2 regions of the Mycobacterium terrae genome follow, and region 2 is predicted to be linked to the other one. Evidence: riboswitches for the same ligand, from Rfam matches in the RefSeq annotation. Region 2 holds a riboswitch; the other holds the start of a gene.

What was found. Region 2 has a riboswitch for cobalamin ahead of G6N23_RS04360 (PPE domain-containing protein). Riboswitches for the same ligand answer to the same signal wherever they lie in the genome.
Region 1: it holds a riboswitch for cobalamin, as region 2 does, so the genes downstream of both, metE (5-methyltetrahydropteroyltriglutamate--homocysteine S-methyltransferase) here and G6N23_RS04360 (PPE domain-containing protein) in region 2, are expected to answer to the same signal.

What each region holds. Positions count from the first base shown of each region.
Region 1 covers NZ_AP022564.1:3,127,032-3,135,203, reverse strand. Annotated here, with positions in the region: gene G6N23_RS14840 (MerR family transcriptional regulator) at 1-661, shown strand, start outside; gene G6N23_RS14835 (VOC family protein) at 683-1,033, shown strand; gene G6N23_RS14830 (hypothetical protein) at 1,035-1,517, shown strand; gene metE (5-methyltetrahydropteroyltriglutamate--homocysteine S-methyltransferase) at 1,591-3,876, opposite strand; cobalamin riboswitch at 3,994-4,194, opposite strand; gene G6N23_RS14820 (SDR family oxidoreductase) at 4,258-4,920, opposite strand; gene G6N23_RS14815 (hypothetical protein) at 5,015-5,185, shown strand; gene G6N23_RS14810 (thiolase family protein) at 5,279-6,424, shown strand; gene G6N23_RS14805 (crotonase/enoyl-CoA hydratase family protein) at 6,421-7,209, shown strand; gene G6N23_RS14800 (gamma carbonic anhydrase family protein) at 7,215-7,733, shown strand; gene G6N23_RS14795 (CPBP family intramembrane glutamic endopeptidase) at 7,779-8,172, shown strand, end outside.
Region 2 covers NZ_AP022564.1:899,450-903,458, reverse strand. Annotated here, with positions in the region: gene G6N23_RS04360 (PPE domain-containing protein) at 1-1,533, opposite strand, end outside; cobalamin riboswitch at 1,567-1,765, opposite strand; gene G6N23_RS04355 (NADP-dependent isocitrate dehydrogenase) at 1,784-4,009, opposite strand, start outside.

The sequences.
Region 1 (8,172 bases), 2.2 Mb from region 2:
GCCGATCGCCCAGGTCATCCGCCGGTTGCGGGATCTGGGGATGCCGCTGGACGAGCTGACCGACGTGGTCGGCGCCGAGCATGTCACCGACCGCAATCGGGCCATCGTGGCTCATTTGCAACGGCTGGAAGACCGGCTGAGCCAGACCCGGTCCAGCGTCGCGTCGTTGCGGTCATTGCTCGAAGAGCCCTCCGGGGCGATCGAGGTGAGTTACCGGTCGGTGCCGGCGACACCGTCTGCGGCGATCGTCGATGAGGTCGCAATGGACGATGTCGAGCAGTGGTGGACACAGGCATTCGCCGACCTTGACGCCGCCATCGCCGACGGCGCCCCGGGCGTACGCGGTGTGTTGTACTCGGCGGAGTTCTTCGAAGCGGGCCGGGGCGAGGTGATCGCTTTCCGGCCGGTGAACCTCATGCCGAGCGGCCGCAGAGTGCAGGCCCTGCAGATTCCCGCCGCCGAACTGGCGGTGGCGGTGCACCGCGGGGCATTCAGCGAGCTCGATCGCACCTATGCCGCGCTGGGCACCCACGTTGCCGAACGCGAACTGGGCGTCGACGGGCACATCCGCGAGTACTACCTGGTGTCCGGCTACGACACCGACGACGAGGCAGCGCACCGCACCGAGGTGTGCTGGCCGATCTTCCGCACCAAAACCTAGCTACGGCAAAGGAGTTCACCCATGGAGATCATGCTGCACACCATCACATTCGACTGCGCCGACGCGGACAAGCTGGCCCGGTTCTGGTCGCAACTGCTGGCCCGTCCGCTCGACGACGGCGCCACTGCGGAATTCGCTTCGATCGGGATGGCCGGCGGGACGCCGCCGTACCTGACGTTCGTGCAGGTACCCGAGAACAAGCGGGTCAAGAACCGAATGCACCTCGACCTCGTCGCGCCGGATCTGGCCGCCGCGGTCGACCACGCCCGGCAACTCGGCGCTGCCCGGCTGGCCGACCACGCCGACGCCGGCTACCGGTGGAGCACGTTGGCCGACCCCGAGGGCAACGAGTTCGACATCGTGGCGGCCTGAAATGAGTTCACTGGCACAAGCTTTGATCGCCGCCGGGCCCACCGCACAGTACGGCGAAGCGATAGCCCTCTACGGATGGCTGGTGGGCGGCCGGTGGGACCTCGACATCACCTGGTACGGCGACGACGGTGTCCGCAGCGTCACCGGCTGGATGGTCGCCGACTGGGTGCTTGAGGGGCGGGCTGTCCAGGACGTCTGGCACGCTGAAGGTCTCTTTCACGGGACGACACTGCGGGTTTACGATCCGGCCGTCGACGGCTGGCACATCCAATGGATCGAACCACAATTGGGGCTTCGGCTGCACCAACTGGGCCGGGCCGATGCGGCCGGAATCGTGCAGGACGGCACGTTGCCCGACGGCTCTGCCATCCGGTGGAGCTTTCGAGACATCGGCCCGGACTCGTTTCGCTGGCGCGACGAACGCAGCCGGGGCGGCGCGGACTGGGAACTCAAGCAGGAGTACCTGGCCCGGCGGGTCCGTTAGCCCGGCGAGCAGACGCAGAATCGCACCGCGAAGGCTGTTTGCGTGCGATTCTGCGTCTGCTGGCGGCGAGGAACTACACCCCGGCGCGGGCCTTCTTCGCGGCGGCGACCAGGTTGGCCAGCGAGGCGGTCACCTCGTCGGTCTTGCGGGTCTTCAGGCCGCAGTCCGGATTCACCCAGAGGCGTTGCGCCGGAACGGCGTCGAGCGCCTCACGCAGTGATGCGGCCATCTCGTCGGTGCTCGGCACCCGTGGTGAGTGGATGTCGTAGACACCCGGCCCCACCCCGTTGGAGAACCCGACCGCGTTGAGGTCGTCGAGCACCTCCATGTGCGAGCGCGCCGCCTCGATGGAGGTCACATCGGCGTCCAGATCGGCGATCGCATTGATCACCTCGCCGAACTCCGAGTAGCACAGGTGGGTGTGGATCTGGGTCGCGTCGCTCACCCCGGAGGTCGACAGCCGGAACGCGCCGACCGCCCAGTCCAGGTAGGCCTTTTGGTCGGCCTTGCGCAGTGGCAGCAGCTCGCGCAGCGCCGGCTCGTCGACCTGGATCACCGCGATACCGGCCTTCTCCAGGTCCACCGTCTCGTCGCGGATGGCCAGCGCCACCTGGTTGGCGGTGTCGGCCAGCGGCTGGTCGTCGCGGACGAATGACCACGCCAGGATGGTCACCGGACCGGTGAGCATGCCCTTGACCGGCTTGTCGGTCAACGACTGGGCGTAGGTGGCCCAGTCGACCGTCATCGGGGAGGGACGGAAGACGTCACCGAACAACACCGGCGGGCGCACGCACCGGCTGCCGTAGGACTGCACCCACCCGTTGGCGGTGGCGAAGAAACCCTCCAGCTGCTCGGCGAAGTACTGCACCATGTCGTTGCGCTCCGGCTCGCCGTGTACCAACACATCGAGGCCGAGCTGCTCCTGCAGCGTGATGACGTCGGCGATCTCGGCCTTCATCCGCCGGGTGTACTCCGCCTCGTCGATCTCGCCGGCGACCAGCGCCGCCCGGGCCTTGCGGATGTCGACCGTCTGCGGGAACGACCCGATGGTGGTGGTCGGCAGCGGCGGCAGATGCAACCGCTCCGCCTGGGCCGCCCGGCGGGCCTCGGCACTGCCCCGCTGCGCACCGGATGCGGCGATCGTGGCGATCCGGCCGCGGACGTCGGCGTTGTTCAGCCGCGAGTCGGACTTGCGCGAGGCGACCGCGGCGTTGGACGCGGCGATCTCATCGGCCACCGCTTCGCGGCCCTCACGCAGGGCGCGGGCCAGGGTGGCCACCTCGGCCACCTTCTCTGCACCGAACGCCAACCAGCTGCGCAACGCGTCGTCCAGGCCGGTCTCGGGCTCCAGCGAATAGGGCACGTGCAGTGTCGAGCAGGAGGTGGATACTGCGATAGCCGCCGCACTTCCGAGCAACGACGCCAGCTTGGCCAGCGCGGCCTGCAGGTCGGTGCGCCAGATGTTGCGCCCGTCGACGACACCGGCGACCAGGGTCTTGGAGGCCAGCTCCGGCACTGAGGCGATCTTGGTATTCGGGCCGTAGACCAGATCGACGCCGATGGCCTCCACCGGGGTGCGGGCCAGGGCCGGCAGCGCCGCGCCCGGGTCGCCGAAGTAGGTCGCCACGAAGATCGACGGCCGGTTGCTCAGCCCGCCGAGGCGGGTGTAGACCTGCTCGGCCAGCGCGGGCGCGTCGGCGGCGATGTCGGTCACCAGCACCGGTTCGTCGATCTGGACCCACTCGGCACCGGCCTCGGCCAGCGTGCCCAGCAGTTCGGCGTAGATGTCGGTCAACTCGTCGAGCCGGAAGATCGGAGCCGGTCCACCGTCGACGGCCTTGCTCAACAGTAGGAACGTGATCGGGCCGATGAGCACTGGGCGAGCGTTGACACCCTGCTGCTTGGCCTCGGCCAGCTCGGAGAGCACCTTGGCCGGGTTCAGCGTGAACGTGGTGTCCGGGCCGATCTCGGGAACGATGTAGTGGTAGTTGGTGTCGAACCACTTCGTCATCTCCAGTGGGGCGATGTCGGCGTTGCCCCGGGCCGCGGCGAAGTAGCGATCCAGTTCGTCGGTGACACCGGCCACCCGCTTTGGGAGCGCACCGAGCAGTACTGCGGTGTCCAGCATCTGGTCGTAGTAGGAGAACGTGTTCACCGGTATCGAGTCCAGACCGGCGTCGGCCAACTGCGCCCAGGTGTCGCGGCGCAGGCCGGCCGCGACATTCTGCAGCTGGTCTTGGTCGATCCGGCCGGCCCAGTAACTTTCGGTGGCGCGCTTGAGTTCGCGGCGCGGACCGATCCGTGGGGAACCGAGAACGGTGGCGGTAAAGGGTTGAGCGGTCACGATTTGATCCTTCAATCGGCGAGGGTGGGTCACCGCCGGCGGCCGCCCAGTCGATCCGGTCCCGTGCGTTCAACGCACTACAACCCTCAAAACCAGACGCCCATTCCGCGAGGCGATGATCCGCTGGGCGCGGCGCACCCAGCACAGCTGGCAGGTCTTCGGACTCGCAGGCACGCACCGGAAGGTGCTCCTAATGGCCGTCGCTTCCCAGTCACACACTCATGACCAGTGCCATTGACGGCGGTCGTTCCTGCATACCGCTGCGGGACAGTCCCGGATTCTCACCGGGTTCCCTCTCGCGCTCCGCGGAAAACTAGCCAAACCCGCGTCACGCTCGACGCCCACACCACCATGCGGCGGTATTGGCAAACCAGCTGCAGCACCAAGACTACCTGGTCAGGCGGTGTGAAGTGCTTCCGGGATGAGCGTCTGGCCGTCGTTGAAATCGATGGTGCGGCGAATCGTCGCGTCGTCGGTGAGGCAGGCCGCGATCACCTGTGCGACGTTGCCCCGCGACACCGTTCCCTTTCCGGCAGACTTCTCCGCCGCAGCGCCCGTCTCGATACGGCCGGTGGCCTGCTCCACGGTGAGCCGGCTCGGCCCCAGCACCGTCCAGTCCAGGTCGGTGGCCCGCAGGTAGGCGTCGGCGGCAGCCTTGGCCTGGGCGTAGGGAAAGAACGGGTCGCCTTCGGGCACACCGTGTCCGGGGCCGGCGCCGAAGTAGGAAACCATCACGAACCGGCGCACCCCGGCCTGGCGCGCGGCATCGATCACCCGGATCGCCGCATCGCGGTCCACCGCGTAGGTGCGCGCCGGGTTGCCGCCACCGGCGCCGGCGGAGAACACCACCGCGTCATGGCCGGCCACCAGTTCGGCCAGCGCGGCGGTGTCGAGTTGCTCGATGTCGGCAACCACCGGGATCGCCCCGGTCACCGCCACCTCTTCGCTGTGATCGGGGTTGCGGAATATCGATGTCACCTGGTCGCCGCGCTCGGCGAGAAGGGGACTGAGCAGCAGGGCGACCTGGCCGTGACCGCCGACGATCACTATGCGCGCCATGGATTCGACGCTACCCGCTGCCGGCCACCGAGGGTGATCGGCGCCGGCTGCGGGTCCCCTTGCGCCAGCAAGCCCGAGCAGCCCGGCGTCCAGGATGCGGTTCAGCGAGATCCTGCCCTCGGCGCGAGCCAGCGACCGGATGGCCGATATCAGGATCTGCGCCGTCAGACACGGCCCGCGCGAGGCGCGCCGCTACAACGTCGAGCCGACGTTCATCATGCGGGGCCTGCAGGATCTGCACCTGGAGTTCGATCCGGTCGGCTGACCAGGGGCCGCCGGAGACCCCGCCCGCGGGTGCCATCAGTGGGTTGGTTGACAATCGTCATCAAGGGACCCTCGTTGATGAAGGAGAGCAGCCATGGCCGAAGCAGTAATCGTAGAAGCGGTGCGTTCGCCGATCGGCAAGCGCAACGGCGGACTGTCCGGGGTGCACCCGGCCGAACTGTCCGCCCAGGTACTCAACGGGCTGGTCGGCCGCGCCGGGGTGGACCCGGCCCTGGTCGACGACGTGATCTGGGGCTGTGTCATGCAGGCCGGTGAGCAGGCCCTGGACATCGGCCGGACCGCGCTGCTGACCGCGGGCTGGCCCGAGTCGGTGCCCGGGGTGACGGTTGACCGCCAGTGCGGCTCCAGCCAGCAGTCGGTGCACTTCGCCGCCGCCGGTGTGGTCGCCGGGCACTACGACGTCGTGGTCGCCGGGGGCGTCGAGTCGATGTCGCGCACCCCGATGGGCGCGTCACTGGCCAACGGCGGACACCCCTACCCCGAGGCGTTCCGCGCCCGCTACACCCAGACCCCCAACCAGGGGACCGGCGCGGAGATGATGGCCGAGAAGTGGGGCCTGGACCGCACCGCGCTGGACGAGTTCGCCCTGGCATCGCATGAAAAGGCCGCCGCCGCCCAGGATTCCGGCGCGTTCACCGACGAGATCGTCGGGATCAAGGACGCCGAGGGCAACGTGATCAGCGCCGACGAGGGCATCCGCCGCGGCACCACCATCGAGAAGATGGCCCAACTCAAGCCGGCGTTCAAAGAGGACGGCGTGATCCACGCCGGCAACTCCAGCCAGATCTCCGACGGTTCGGCGGCGCTGCTGTTCATGTCGGCCGCCAAGGCGAAGGAACTGGGCCTCACCCCGCTGGCGCGGGTGCACACCGCGACGCTGGCCGGCGCCGACCCGGTGATGATGCTGTCCGCGCCGATCCCGGCCACCCAGAAGGCGCTGCAGCGCAGCGGTCTGAGCGTCGATGACATCGGGGTGTTCGAGGTCAACGAGGCCTTCGCCCCGGTGCCGATGGCCTGGCTGGCCGACATCGGCGCGGATGCGAAGAAGCTCAACCCCAACGGCGGGGCGATCGCGCTCGGCCACCCGCTCGGCGGATCCGGCGCCCGGATCATGACCACCATGCTGTACCACATGCGGGCCAACGGGATTCGCTACGGGCTGCAGACCATGTGTGAGGGTGGCGGCCAGGCCAACGCCACCATCCTGGAGCTGCTGTGAGTGACGCGGCCGTTCTCGTCGAGCGGCGCGGGAACGTGCTGGTGATCACGATCAACCGGCCCGAGGCCCGCAACGCGATCAACGGTGCGGTCAGCACCGGCATCGGCGACGCTTTGGCGCAGGCCCAGGACGACGACGCCGTGCGCGCGGTGGTGCTCACCGGCGCCGGCGACAAGTCGTTCAGTGCCGGAGCCGACCTCAAGGCGATCGCCAACCGGGAGAACATCTATCACCCCGACCACCCGGAGTGGGGTTTCGCCGGCTACGTGCAGCACTTCATCGACAAGCCGACGATCGCGGCCGTCAACGGCACCGCACTGGGCGGCGGCACGGAACTGGCGTTGGCCAGCGACCTGGTGGTCGCCGAGCAGCGCGCCCAGTTCGGGCTGCCCGAGGTCAAACGCGGCCTGATCGCCGGTGCCGGCGGCGTGTTCCGCATCATCGACCAACTGCCCCGCAAGATCGCCCTGGAAGTGGTCTACACCGGGGAGCCGATCTCGGCCGCCGACGCCGGCCGCTGGGGGTTGGTCAACCGGGTGGTCGATGACGGCGGGGCACTGCAAGCCGCCCTGGAGCTCGCCGAACAGATCACCGGCAACGCGCCGCTGTCGGTGCGGGCCAGCAAGCGGATCGCCTACGGCGTCGAGGACGGTGCCATTCCCGGCGAGGTTGCCGATTGGGCCCGAACCGCCCGAGAGTTCAGCACGCTGCTGCGCTCCGAGGATGCCAAGGAGGGTCCGCGGGCGTTCGCCGAGAAGCGCGCGCCGGTGTGGAAGGCGCGTTGAGCCACGTGGCCGAGCCGCTCATCATTTCCATTCACGGTCGCACCCCGCAGCTGCATCCGGAGTCGTGGGTAGCACCGAATGCCAGCCTGATCGGGCAGGTCCACCTGGCGGCCCGGGCCAGTGTCTGGTATTCGGCCACGCTGCGGGCCGAGGTGGAGCCCATCGAGATCGGCGTCGACACCAACATCCAGGACGGGGTAACTGTCCACGTGGACAAGGAGTTTCCGGCCTGGGTCGGCGCCCGGGTCAGCGTCGGGCACAACGCGGTGCTGCACGGCTGCACCATTGAGGACGACTCGTTGATCGGGATGGGGGCGATCGTCCTCAACGGCGCGGTCATCGGGGAGGGCTCGCTCGTCGCGGCCGGTGCCGTCATCCCGCAGGGCATGGTGGTGCCGCCCCGGTCGCTGGTATCGGGGGTGCCGGGCCGGGTGCGGCGCGAGCTGAGCGAGGCCGAAATCCGCAACAACCGGCACAACGCCGTGGCCTACCGCCGGCTGATCGAAGTCCACCGGGCGAACTGACGCAATCAGGCCACCGACCGCCGCTGGGCCGCTACGTTCTAGGACATGACCCAGACCAGTTCGGTCCGCCCCGGCCTGCTGCGCGAGTTCACCGACATCTTCTCCAAGGTCTCCGCGCCGTACCACGAGCCGCGGGCCGTCGTGCAGCGTCGTCGTGTCGTGGTCGCCGTGGTGGTGCTGCTCGGTGCTGCCGTCCTGGCGTGGATGCACACCAAGAACCCGGGCGATGCGGCCTTCTACTGGCTGTCGCTGGCCCTGGCCGCGGTCTGGTCGGTGGGGGCGCTGGTGGCCGGTCCGTTGCATCTGGGCGCGGTGCGCTTCCGCGGTCGCAACGAGCGGCCGGTGTTCACCGGCACCGGTGTCGGCCTGGTGCTCGGCGGGGTGTTCCTGCTGGGCGGCCTGGCGGTGCAGAAGATTCCGCCGTTGGCCGGCCAGGTGA
Region 2 (4,009 bases):
GGTTCCGCCGCCGAACGCGTCCCCGGCCAACGCGGTGAGTCCGCTGGGCATGACCGGATCCTCCAGGTCCATGTATTCGTAGCCGCGGCCGATCATGTCGGTCTTCGCGCGCCGGCGCCGACGGGCCTTGGCCTGCTCTCCGGTTGTGTCCGCCGGCGCGGGAACCTCGGCGGCGTCGGGTTCGGGCGCCTTGCGGCGGCGCGCGCTGGTGCCCGCCGCCCGGCGGGCCTGCTGACCCAGGCCGGCGACCAGGTACATGGCGGACAGTGCGTCCCCCGGCGACAGCGGCGGGGCGGGCGGCGGCGGGGGTGCCCCGGGAGCAGCCGGCGCCGGGGCGGGAGCCGGTGCAGGTGCCGGAGCGGGCGCGGGGGCGGGAGCCGGGACCGGTGGGGTGGGCGCCACGGTCAGGCCGGCGAACGGCGGCGGCACCGGGGCCAGCGGAACCGGGACGGCGTGCAGGGCGGCCAGACCGGACAGCCCCGCCAGCCCGGCCAGCGGCGCCGCGGCCAGCGGCGCCAGGGCGGCGGTCAGCATCGGCAGCATCACCGGGATCAGCACGATGGCCTGCTCCAACAGCGTCTTGAGCAGGGCGATCACGTCGGTGATGATGGTGCCGATCGCCTCCACGGCGGTGAACAACAGCGTGGAGGCGATGGTGCCCGGGTTACCGGTGGCGAACGCCGCGGTGAGGTCTGCCGCGATGAACGCGAACGTCTGCGACAGGTAGGCGGCGAACGATCCGAAGTCCATCGGGTAGCCCAGCGCGAACGCGATGTTGTACGGGCTGAAGAAACTCAGCGGGTTGCCCAGCACGGGCAGCCAGGGGTCGAAGCCGGCGAAGATCGACTGAAAGTAGGGATTGGCCGCCAGCTCGTTGATCATCGGCTGCAGCACGTTGTTGTAGAAGTCGGTGTAGCCGCTGTTCTGCAGCCACTCCATGATGTCGTTCTGCCGATCCGGCGGCAGCTGCGGTTGGCTGGCATCGGCCGATTCCGCCTTGGCGATCTGCGGCGCCGCGGCCGTTTGCGGACTCGAGGCCACCGCCGACCCGGCGACGGCTTGATAAGTGGTCATCACGGTGGCGGCCTGGATCCACATCCGGCCGTAGTCGGCCTCGTTCAGCGCGATCGGGATGGTGTTGACGCCGAAGAAGTTGGTGCCCACCAGCACCACGTGGGTGGCGTGGTTGGCCGCCAACTCGGCCAGCGTCGGCATCGCCGCCAACGCGGTGCTGTACGCCGCGGCTGCGGTCTGCTGCTGCGCGGCCATCGTGGCACTGATGGCACCGGCCTGGACCAGCCAGGCCAGATACGGCGTGTTGGCCGCCACGTACGCCTCGGCGCTGGGTCCCTGCCACGCGCCGGCCTGCACCGCGCCCAGCAGCGCCGCCAGTTCGTCGGCGACCTCGGCGTACTCGGTGCTCAGCGAGCTCCACGCCGCCGCCGACGCCAACAGCGGGCCGGGGCCGGGCCCGGCCGACAGCAAGGTCGAATGAACTTCAGGAGGAGACGCGATCCAGATCGGCGCGGTCACGTTCGCCAGCTCTCTCGGGGTACTCCGCCCCGAATCGCAGGATGCGACGACGTGAGTATCCTGGCTCTCGGATCGCTGCTCCCCTCGCCTTCCAGCTCGTAAACGCACGGGCCGTGGCAGTGAGGTTCACTCCCCGATGACAGTGGCGGGACCGCGCCGGATTCGCACCGGCTTCCTCATCGTCATCGCCTTACCAGCGCATTGTTACATGGCGCCGCCGCACCGGTGAAAAAACCCGGTGGTCTGCGTGTCAGCCCTTGGCGTCGATCACAGCGTTCAGCGTCGAGCTGGGCCGCATCACCGCCGCCGTCATGTCGTGATCCGGCGCGTAGTAGCCGCCGATGTCCACCGGCTCGCCCTGCACCACGGTCAGTTCGGTAAGAATGGCGTCCTGGTTCTTCTCCAGCGCCTCAGCCACCGCGACGAACTGCTTGGCCAGCTCGGGGACCTCGGTCTGCGCGGCGAGTTCCTCCGCCCAGTACTTGGCGAGGAAGAACTGGCTGCCGCGGTTGTCCAGCTCACCGGTCTTGCGTGACGGGCTCTTGTTGGCGTCGAGCAGCTTGCCGATCGCCGCGTCGAGGGTCGAGCCCAGGATCTTGGCGTTCGGGTTGCCCGTCTTGGCCCCCAGGTCGTCGAAACTGGCGGCCAGCGCGAGGAATTCGCCCAGCGAGTCCCAGCGCAGGTGGTTCTCCTCCACCAGCTGCTTGACGTGCTTGGGCGCCGAACCTCCCGCGCCCGTCTCGTACATTCCGCCGCCGGCCATCAGCGGCACGATCGACAGCATCTTGGCGCTGGTGCCCAGCTCCAGGATCGGGAACAGGTCGGTCAGGTAGTCGCGCAGGATGTTGCCGGTCACCGCGATGGTGTCCTGGCCGCGGATCAGCCGCTCCAGGGTGTAGCGCATGGCCCACACCTGCGGCATGATCTGGATTTCCAGGCCCTCGGTGTCGTGGTCCAACAGGTAGGCCTTGACCTTCTTGCGCAGTTCGGCCTCATGCGGACGCTCGGTGTCCAGCCAGAACACCGCCGTCATGCCCGAGGCCCGCGCCCGCTGCACGGCCAGCTTCACCCAGTCCCGGATGGCGGCGTCGGTGACGGTGCACAACCGCCAGATATCGCCGGCCTCCACGTTCTGGGTCAGCAACACCTCACCGGTGGCCAGATCCACGATGTCGGCGACACCGCTCTCGGGCACCTCGAACGTCTTGTCGTGGCTGCCGTACTCCTCGGCCTGCTGGGCCATCAACCCGACGTTGGGGACGGTGCCCATGGTGGCCGGGTCGAACTGGCCGTGAGTCTTGCAGAAGTTGATCATCTCCTGGTAGATCCGGGCGAACGTCGACTCCGGGTTGACGGCCTTGGTGTCGCGCGGCCGGCCATCGGCGCCGTACATCTTGCCGCCGGCCCTGATCATCGCGGGCATCGAGGCGTCCACGATCACATCCGAGGGCGAGTGGAAGTTCGAGATGCCGTTGGCCGAGTCGACCATCGCCAGCTTGGGACGGTGCTCGTGGCAGGCGTGCAGGTCCTCGATGACCTCCTCGCGCTGCGAGGCCGGCAGCGCCTCGATCTTGTTGTACAGGTCGGACAGCCCGTTGTTGACGTTGACACCCAGGTCGTCGAAGAGCTTCTGGTGCTTGGCGAACGCGTCCTTGTAGAAGACCTTGATGGCGTGGCCGAACACGATGGGGTGGCTGACCTTCATCATGGTGGCCTTGACGTGCAGCGAGAACATCACGCCGGTCTTGTGGGCGTCCTCCATCTGCTCTTCGTAGAACTCACGCAGCGCACGCACACTCATGAACATCGAGTCGATGACCATGCCGTCGAGCAGCGACACCTTCTCCTTGAGCACGATCGTCTTGCCGCTCTCGGTCTTCAGTTCCATCTTCACGTCGCGGTCGCGGTCCAGCGTCATCGACTTCTCGCCGTGGTAGAAGTCACCGTGGCGCATGGTGGCCACATGCGTGCGCGACGCCTGCGACCACTCGCCCATGCTGTGCGGGTGCTTGCGCGCGTATTCCTTGACCGCCTTGGGCGCACGCCGGTCCGAGTTACCCTCCCGCAGAACAGGATTCACCGCGCTGCCCAGGCACTTGGCGTAGCGGTCGTGAATGTCGCGCTCGTCGTCGGTCTTCGGGTCCTCGGGATAGTCCGGCAGGTTGAAGCCCTTGCCCTGCAGTTCCTTGATGGCGGCGACCAGTTGCGGCACCGAGGCGCTGATATTGGGCAGTTTGATGATCGTGGTGTCGGGCAGCTGGGTGAGCCGGCCGAGTTCGGCCAGGTTGTTCGGCACCCGCTGCTCCTCGGTCAGGAAGTCGGGGAACTCGGCCAGGATGCGCGCCCCCAGCGAGATGTCGCTGGGCTTGACGTCGATATCCGCGGGCCCGGTGAAAGCCTGCACGATCGGCAGGAACGAATACGTCGCCAATAGCGGCGCCTCGTCGGTCAGCGTGTAGATGATGGTCGGCTGGTC